DNA from 4 places in the Lysinibacillus sp. COL-1 genome. Region 1 is predicted to be linked to each of the others. Evidence: riboswitches for the same ligand, from Rfam matches in the RefSeq annotation. Region 1 holds a riboswitch; each other region holds the start of a gene.

Region 1 (2,205 bases):
AATGGCATAAAGTGGTTCTGCTAAATGCCCACCCTTTACAATGACGCATTGTACACCTAGCTGTAAAAAGCTTTGAGCCACTTGTTTCATATCCTCAAAATGGCGAATGGTTCTCCCCGTGAGAGCCTCTGCTTCGGGTATATTTGGCGTAACAATCGTAGCTAGTGGTAGTAAAGATGAGCGTAACGCCTCAATAGCTTCTTGCTGTAATAAGCTTTCTCCACCTTTTGCAATCATCACGGGATCCACAATTAGTGGTATGTTTAATTCACCGATCATGCGTGCGATGGCTTGGATAATACCAGAGGAATAAAGCATGCCTGTTTTCATTGCAGCAATCGGAAAATCTTCGACTAACGCTTGAAATTGTTTTTCCACAAACGAAATGTCAATGGGGAAAACACCTGTCACGCCTGTTGTATTTTGTGCAGTTAAAGCTGTAATAACGGAAGTGCCGAACACCTCTAATTCCTGAAATGTTTTTAAATCAGCCTGTATACCAGCACCGCCACCACTATCTGATCCAGCAATCGTCGTTACAATATGCATGATGCTTCACCATCCTTTGATAAACGATGTATAGCATTAAGCAAAGCTATTTGAAAATCACCGATATCTGCAGTGAATGCAGAAGCTAGTACTGCTGCCTTTTTATAGTAAGTGAGTGTTTCTGCTAATTGGTTGTATGGCTTGTTACCTGCGACATAGGCAGCACCACAAAGCGCACTAAGTAAACAGCCAGTACCAGTGACCTCTGTCATTTGTGGGTGGCCACCAGCTATCCACTGGCTATGCTCACCATTTGTTATAAGATCACGTTCACCTGTTACAATAACGATACAATTATATCGTTGTGCCACTAGTAATGCTTCCGTCTCCAGTGACATGGAGCCATGACCACTATCTACACCTTTCTGTTGCCAATCTACATTGGCTATAGCCGCAAGCTCACCGATATTACAGCGAATTACGGCAAATTGTATGTTTTCAAGTAAGTATTGAACGGTTTCCTTGCGATAAGTTGTAGCCCCTGCCCCAACTGGATCTAATATAACTGGAATGCCAAGTGCATTAGCTTTTTTTCCTGCTAACAGCATGGCGTTTTTGGTGCGAGTATTGAGTGTCCCGATATTAATTAATAATGCTTGTGCCATTGCTACCATTTCCTCAACCTCTTGGCTATCGTCAGCCATAACGGGCGAAGCACCTAATGCTAATAAACCATTTGCTTGGAAATTTGCCACCACATAGTTTGTGATGCAATGAATAAGTGGTTGCTGTTGACGAATTGTTTGAAATATCATTTTAATTTTAGTCCTCCTTTGTGGATGGACGTAAGCATGCAAAAAGGCTCTTTTTATGTGAAAATACACGAAAAAGAGCCTTTCATCTGAAAAAATCGATGTCTGTTGCTCCCTACGTCAGTATTAACTAACAGGTTCAAAGGGTCAGGTTTTACCTTCTCAACTCTTTCGAGTCCCCCTGCAATTTTGCTTTTAGTTGACCAAAATGTACCATACTTTTCATTTGTATTCAATAGCTAGTTTTCCTATCGACAAAACGTGACTGATGCCATATAGCTAGGTATGATAGTTGTCATGACTTTACCTAAATTAAGCGCAAACCATTGAAAATACTGAAAAAGGAGTTTTATAATGTGTCATAGCAAAAGGGGGCATCTGCCATGAAAAGACAAGATTTAGTTGCACCAGAATGGTATAACATAACAGAGGAAATTGAAAAATATGCTCAGGATGCAACGAAAAATGCTTTAATTATTTATGAAGAAAATCAAGCTGTACAATTTATTACATATGCACATTTGATGGAAAAAGCGAATCAAGCAGCACATGTTTTCACCTTACAAGGTTTAACGAAGGGTGATGTGATTTTAGTGATGGTACCACGCTCAGTGGAAGCATATATTGTTTATATTGCAGCATTAAAAGCAGGTTTAACCATCATTCCAAGCTCAGAAATGTTAAGAACAAAAGATATTGAGTATCGCATTCATCACGCCAATGCTAAAGGGGTTGTTGCCTATGAGCCCTATATTGAACAATTTGATGAAGTTGGAAATTTACAGGGCATACAGCAATTTGTCATAGGGAAAGCACATGAGCCTTGGCAGCCTTTACTAGAAAAAATGCACCATCAACCTACAACTTACATAAATCCGACCCCGACAAAAAGTACTGATAATGC
Region 2 (2,205 bases), 1.0 Mb from region 1:
GGATTACTTATTGTATGAAGCAACCTTAAATACACAGCATCATCTGTTACTGTTCACAAATCGAGGCAATTATATTTACCAGCCTGTTCATGAGCTACCTGATATTCGCTGGAAGGATCTTGGACAGCATATTTCAAGTATTGTGCCAACAGGGGAAGATGAGTCTATTATTGCAGTGTATGGCTTTGAAACATTCGAGCAGCCAAATACGTATATTTTAACAGCTACAAAAGATGGTCAAATTAAACGCTCCCCACTGGCAGATTATGCGGTGACGCGTTATTCGAAGCCAATAAAAACAATGAATGTTAAAGCGGGCGATGCGATGATCTATGCATCGTTTGTGACAGATGATGTGGAACTGATGTTAACAACGGATACAGCCTATGCGATTCGTTTCCCACTGGAAGAATTACCAGTTACAGGGGTGAAAACAGGCGGTGTCAAAGGCATCACGCTAAAGGATGGAGAAGCCTTAGTCGGTGTCAATGTGCTACAGCCTGATGCTACACAATATGTGGTAATCGTCACACAGCGTGGAGCCGTGAAGAAAATGAATGTTGCAGAAGTTGAAGTGGCAAGTCGTGCAAAACGTGGTCTAAAAGTATTAACAGAATTAAAAGCAAATCCTCACCGTATTGTGGCAGTTATTCAAGCAACGAATGAGGAGCAAATAGTGATTGAAACGGAAAAAGGTGTACAAGAGCTCATTGATGTCCAAACATTGACGCGTGCTGATCGCCATTCCAACGGTTCGTTTAAAGTGGATATTGCAACAGATGGGGCCATTTCCCATGTTTTAACGGCTAAAAAAGAACAGAAACTAAGCTAATGATAAGCCCAGTCTCTTAGGAGTGCTGGGTTTTTTTACGAGAGCAGTCGTTAGTCAAAAATAGCATCTTGTCATTTTAGCGTAACTATGGGTATAATAATCAACGAAAAGTTCATAGCACAAGAATGTAGGGGGGCTAGTAGTTGCTAGCTGAGATTGTGTCCGATAGACGCTGACCCTTTGAACCTGATTTGGCTCGTACCAGCGTAGGGAACATCTATTCAAAAAAGCAAAGTTTTGAAGATTGATTGCAATACGTCTGGGAGGAATCCTAGGCGTTTTTTTATGTTTTCAAGCAATATCTTGCCAAACGCATACGCTTTCTTTCTGGTGACAACATTCAATCATGAACACTTTCACATTATCAACTAGGAGGACTTCGCATGAAAAAATGGTTATTTATTCTAGTGGCTGCACTTTTAACGTTAGTGGGCTGTAGTGACAAGGAGGACAAGCAGGCTACTGATCAGCTGAAAAAAGTATCAGTGGTCTTAGATTGGACACCAAATACAAATCATACAGGACTGTATGTCGCAAAAAAACTCGGTTATTTTGAGGAGCAGGGCTTAGATGTTGACATTATTATGCCTGGGGAGGCAGGAGCCGATCAGCTTGTTGCTTCTGGCAAGGCAGAGTTTGGTGTGAGCTATCAGGAAGGGATTACACAGGCTCGTGTGCAAGATGTGCCTCTTGTCTCCATTGCTGCTATTATTCAACATAATACATCTGGCTTTGCTTCTATTGCATCAAAAGGTATTACATCACCAAAGGATTTCGAAGGTAAAACCTATGGCGGTTGGGGGGCTCCACTAGAGCAAGCTGTCCTACAATCATTGATGCAAACAGAAAAGGCAGACATTCATAAACTAGATATCGTCAATGCAGGAGATTTAGATTTTTTCACGATGATGCAAAAGGATATTGATTTTGCTTGGATTTATTACGCGTGGACAGGTATTGAAGCTGAGCTACGGGGTGAAAAGATTAATATGCTGTACTTAACAGATTATAGTGATCAGCTGGACTATTATACACCTGTTCTAGCTACAAATGAAAAAATGATCCAGGACAATCCTGACCTAGTTCAAGCGTTTGTGGCGGCTGCATCGAAGGGCTATGAATACGCCATAGCACATCCAAGTGAGGCGGCTGATATTTTAATAGAAGCGGCTCCCGATTTAGATCAAGCGTTAGTGCATAAAAGTCAGGAATGGCTAGCCGATAAATATCAGGATGATGCCAAGCAATGGGGAGAGCAAAAGCTTTCTGTATGGGAAAACTATGCAAAATGGATGTCTAGCAACAACGTGTTAGAGGGCGAATTTAATGCGAAACAAGCCTTTACAAATGATTTCTTACCTAAAAAGGAGGCC
Region 3 (2,205 bases), on a different contig from region 1:
GGCAGCCGTCTTTAAAAATAGTGTTGTGCTCATTAACTCTGGAAATTATGGTATTCCAGTGGCCCAAATGATTTTTGTAACACAACCTATTGGTGTAGCCATTCAGGTCATGCTCGTTATATTTCAAAATATGACAACTTATACATATGGTTTGTACAATTTAATTTCCTCTACGAAATCGGGTATGACAATCATCAAAGATTTCTTTAAAATGCCCATTATTCATGCGCTAATTATTGGTGTCGCTATGAACTATTTTAATATTGGTATACCGGAGTTTATCAAAATACCTGTAGAGCATGTCGCAGATGGATTTATTGCTGTAGCCTTAATTACATTAGGCGCACAATTATCACAGCTTGAAATCAAATCTATGTTTAATAAAACTGTTTTTGTTAGCTGTTTTACAAGATTAGTTATCGGACCAGCTGTAGCATTGGTCATTATTTATGTATTGGGGTTAGATGGAGTTGTCGCACAATCTCTGTTTATAGCCAGTGCCTTCCCAACATCTCGCAATAGCTCTAGTCTAGCATTAGAATACGATGTGGAATCAGCTACAGCTGCGCAAACTGTTTTATTTTCAACCATTGTGAGCTGTCTAACAGTAACGATCGTGATTTATCTTGCGGAAGTATTATTTACTTAGTTGGATGAAAATTTTAAAATATTGAATGGAAAACTTCCATCTCTTAGAAATATCTGCTACACTAGCATCAAACTAAATAGTATTAACTAGGGGAGTCTGATGAGTCAGGCTGAGAGGGAAACGCTTAGAAGTTTCTTGACCCTTTGGACCTGATCTGGCTCATACCAGCGTGGGAAAGTTAAGAAGCTATTGCATCGTATGTCGTGTGCAATTACTAGACCTTTACATTCATGGCCGGATCCAAAAAAATATTTTGGATTCGGCCTTTCTTTATTTGTTGGAGTGAGCTAGATTTTCGGTCCTTGTATCAAATTACATTTAAGGGAGAGAAGTAGCTCATGTCAGTAGTTAGTGAAAAGAACATTACGATTATGTCTAGCTTTGAAGGAAGCAAAAAAGTGTATGTGGAAGGATCACGTCCAGATATTTTAGTACCTATGCGTGAAATCGCATTAAGCCCAACGACTGGTAGCTTTGGGGATGAAAAAAATGCCCCTATTCGAGTATATGATACGAGTGGTCCATACACAGATCCGAATTATCACGTTGATATTACAAAGGGTCTGCCTGCTTTGCGACGTGCATGGATAGAAGAAAGAGGAGATGTTGAGGAATATGAGGGGCGTACGATTAAACCTGAGGATAACGGTTTTCGTCGTGTTGATGATCCGCGCATTCAAGAAAATGTTTTCCCTGAATTGGAGCGGAAGCCTTTACGTGCAAAAAGGGGTAAAAATGTAACACAGCTTCACTATGCACGAAATGGAATGATAACGCCGGAAATGGAGTTTGTGGCGATACGTGAAAACATGGATCCTGAATTTGTTCGTTCAGAAATTGCAGCAGGTCGGGCTATTATGCCTTCTAATATTAATCACCCTGAGGCAGAGCCGATGATTATTGGTCGCAACTTCCATGTGAAAATCAATGCAAACATTGGAAATTCCGCGGTGTCGTCGTCAATAGCAGAAGAAGTTGAGAAAATGACATGGGCTACACGCTGGGGTGCCGATAATATTATGGATCTCTCGACTGGTAAACATATTCATACAACGAGAGAATGGATTATTCGAAATGCTGCAGTGCCAGTGGGAACGGTGCCCATTTATCAGGCTTTAGAAAAAGTAAATGGCATAGCCGAGGATTTAACGTGGGAAGTTTATCGTGATACGCTCATTGAGCAAGCAGAGCAGGGGGTTGATTATTTCACGATACATGCGGGTGTTCTTTTACGCTATGTACCTCTTACAGCAAATCGTGTAACAGGCATTGTGTCACGTGGTGGTTCAATTATGGCACAGTGGTGTTTATTTCATCATCAAGAGAATTTCCTTTATACACATTTTGAGGAAATCTGTGAAATTATGAAGACATATGATGTTGCTTTTTCTTTAGGAGATGGCTTACGCCCAGGTTCCATTGCAGATGCCAATGATGAGGCCCAATTTGCAGAGCTTGAAACGCTGGGTGAATTAACACAAATCGCTTGGAAGCATGATGTTCAGGTGATGGTAGAGGGGCCAGGTCATGTACCGATGCATTTGATAAAGGAGAAT
Region 4 (2,205 bases), 2.7 Mb from region 1:
CTTCTTTTAGCAAGTATGCTTCTATTCTTTATGGATATTACCATAAGACGTTTTGGGTGGAGTTTCCTAACAAAAACGAATAAAAAAGAGCAGCCAATTGAGGAGAAACCTGTACAAGCAGAAGACACGAACGTAGCCCAGCTATTAAAGGGTATGAAAAAACGATCATAATAGAGTGAAGGCAGTGCAAAATCATTCCATTTTGCACTGCTTTTTTGAATGCTTTGAGGTTTTAAAAAAGGGTGCAAAGGTGATTGACACAGTGCCGCTTTCGAAAAGTGCTTCTCGGGGGAGAGACGCTCATAAAGAAACGAACCCCGCTCAAAGACTAGAAAAGGAATCTTCTCGCACATCTTAAAGAATTTCCAAAATCAAAAAGCACTCAGCACCACTCAATAAAGCGAAGAATTAAAACTCTTTACTAGTACCGATTTTCGCAAAGTGCTAGCTACCATAACACCTAAGATGGCCCCGATGGTACTTGATGTTAAAAAGGCTGGCATGAAGAATAATGCGGCTACGGATGTCTCCATAAGCAATTTTGCATAGGGTACGGCAATAAGTGAAGCTAAAATACCAGTGCCAAAAACTTCGCCGAATCCTGCTAGCCATGATTTTCTACTGTATTTGTAGGCAAGGGCCGCACACAATGCTCCAATGACGCTACCAGGAATCGCTAAAAGAGAGCCTGTACCAGTAAAGATACGAATGATGGCTGTCACAAAGGCAACTAGAACTGTTGGCACGGGTCCTAGTATAATAGCTCCTATTACGTTAACAGCATGCTGAACGGGGTAGGCGCGTGCGATGCCTGTTGGTATGGATACAAAGATAGATCCTGCTACAGCAATCGCTACTAATAAAGCCATGATTGTCATTTTACGAATTGACATAAGGTTCACTCCTCTTGAATAAAATCATGAGGGAAATTAAAAGGCCGCTTCCTTTAAACAATAGGAAGCGGCCTTGCATAGACAATGATAATAGCAAGTAGCGCCACTTCCCTCCGCTAGTATGAACTAGATCAGGTTCAAAGGGTCCGTACATCATCATATACGTCTCAGCCTTTTAAAGGCTCCCCTAGTGGTAAATATCATTCAATTTTATTAACCAACATTACTGTAACATAATGTTAAAAATAGTCAATGATTTTTCTGACTATTTCGTATCAGGATGCATTAGATGAGGTGCTTTTTTCAATGTCCAGATGAGTGCAAGGAAGAAGCAGGCTAATAATATGATAGATCCGAAAATATATGGACTGTTCATATTCCAGTCAAATAGTAAACCTGCTAAGGCTGGTCCAATCATATTGCCAAGGCTCATGTAAGCATTATTCAAGCCCGCAGCAAACCCTTGTTCTTTCTCTGCAAGCTTTGAAATTAGTGTATTTACAGCAGGACGAATTAGTGTTGTTGCTGTAGAGAAAATAGTTGCTACAACTAATATAAGAGCGAAGCCAGATACAAACAATATTAAGAAAATAGCAACAGATGCAATAAATAAATTGACTAACACAACTTTCATTTCACCAAAGCGATTAAAAAGTGGTGTAATCACAAACATTTGTACAACTACCCCAAAAGCACCACCGACAACTAAAATAATCGCAATATCTACGGGTGTGTAATTAAACTTTTCTGTCACAAATAATGACAAGGTTGTTTGGAAGTTGGCAATTCCGAACGAGAACACGAGCATGATAATGAGCATAACGAAATAAGGCATATGTATGGAACGAGCCATTTGCTTCGCCAGATTTTCTTGCTTTTGCTTGTCATGTGAAGTGTTTGGTTTAGTAGATGGTAATAAAAAGTAAGATAAAACAGATGCAAGTATGGCAGCAACTCCTGCCGTGAAAAATGGAAAATGTAAACTAACCTTTGCTAAGAAACCACCTATTCCTGGCCCTATCATAAAGCCCAGTGACATAGCAGCACCCAACATACTCATACCTTTTCCACGTTCCTCGTAGGTAGTAACGTCAGCTACAAATGCCATAATAGGAGGTGCAACAAATGCGGAACCTAGACCGCCTAAAAAGCGTGCTAAAAATAGCATCCAGACGTCTGTGGCTAGGCCAAAACCGATTTGTGCAAGACCTGTCACAATAAGACCGAAAATAATTAAATTTTTCCGACCATACTGATCCGAAAGATTCCCAGCAATTGGAGAAAATACGAATTGAGCTAAGGCGAACGTTGC

The links. A riboswitch is a leader RNA that binds a small molecule or an ion and turns the genes downstream of it on or off. The one in region 1 is predicted to bind thiamine pyrophosphate.
Region 2: another riboswitch for thiamine pyrophosphate. It lies ahead of AC6BKE_RS19475 (ABC transporter substrate-binding protein); the one in region 1 lies ahead of thiM (hydroxyethylthiazole kinase).
Region 3: another riboswitch for thiamine pyrophosphate. It lies ahead of thiC (phosphomethylpyrimidine synthase ThiC); the one in region 1 lies ahead of thiM (hydroxyethylthiazole kinase).
Region 4: another riboswitch for thiamine pyrophosphate. It lies ahead of thiW (energy coupling factor transporter S component ThiW); the one in region 1 lies ahead of thiM (hydroxyethylthiazole kinase).

The regions. Positions count from the first base shown of each region.
Region 1 is NZ_JCAWSJ010000004.1:3,296,788-3,298,992, reverse strand. Features, by position in the region: gene thiD (bifunctional hydroxymethylpyrimidine kinase/phosphomethylpyrimidine kinase) at 1-549, opposite strand, end outside; gene thiM (hydroxyethylthiazole kinase) at 537-1,304, opposite strand; TPP riboswitch at 1,397-1,494, opposite strand; gene mbcS (acyl-CoA synthetase MbcS) at 1,685-2,205, shown strand, end outside.
Region 2 is NZ_JCAWSJ010000004.1:2,253,591-2,255,795, reverse strand. Features, by position in the region: gene parC (DNA topoisomerase IV subunit A) at 1-832, shown strand, start outside; TPP riboswitch at 952-1,062, shown strand; gene AC6BKE_RS19475 (ABC transporter substrate-binding protein) at 1,216-2,205, shown strand, end outside.
Region 3 is NZ_JCAWSJ010000002.1:623,419-625,623, forward strand. Features, by position in the region: gene AC6BKE_RS03520 (AEC family transporter) at 1-649, shown strand, start outside; TPP riboswitch at 728-842, shown strand; gene thiC (phosphomethylpyrimidine synthase ThiC) at 988-2,205, shown strand, end outside.
Region 4 is NZ_JCAWSJ010000004.1:633,983-636,187, forward strand. Features, by position in the region: gene AC6BKE_RS11260 (VWA domain-containing protein) at 1-171, shown strand, start outside; gene thiW (energy coupling factor transporter S component ThiW) at 393-893, opposite strand; TPP riboswitch at 985-1,092, opposite strand; gene AC6BKE_RS11270 (MFS transporter) at 1,159-2,205, opposite strand, start outside.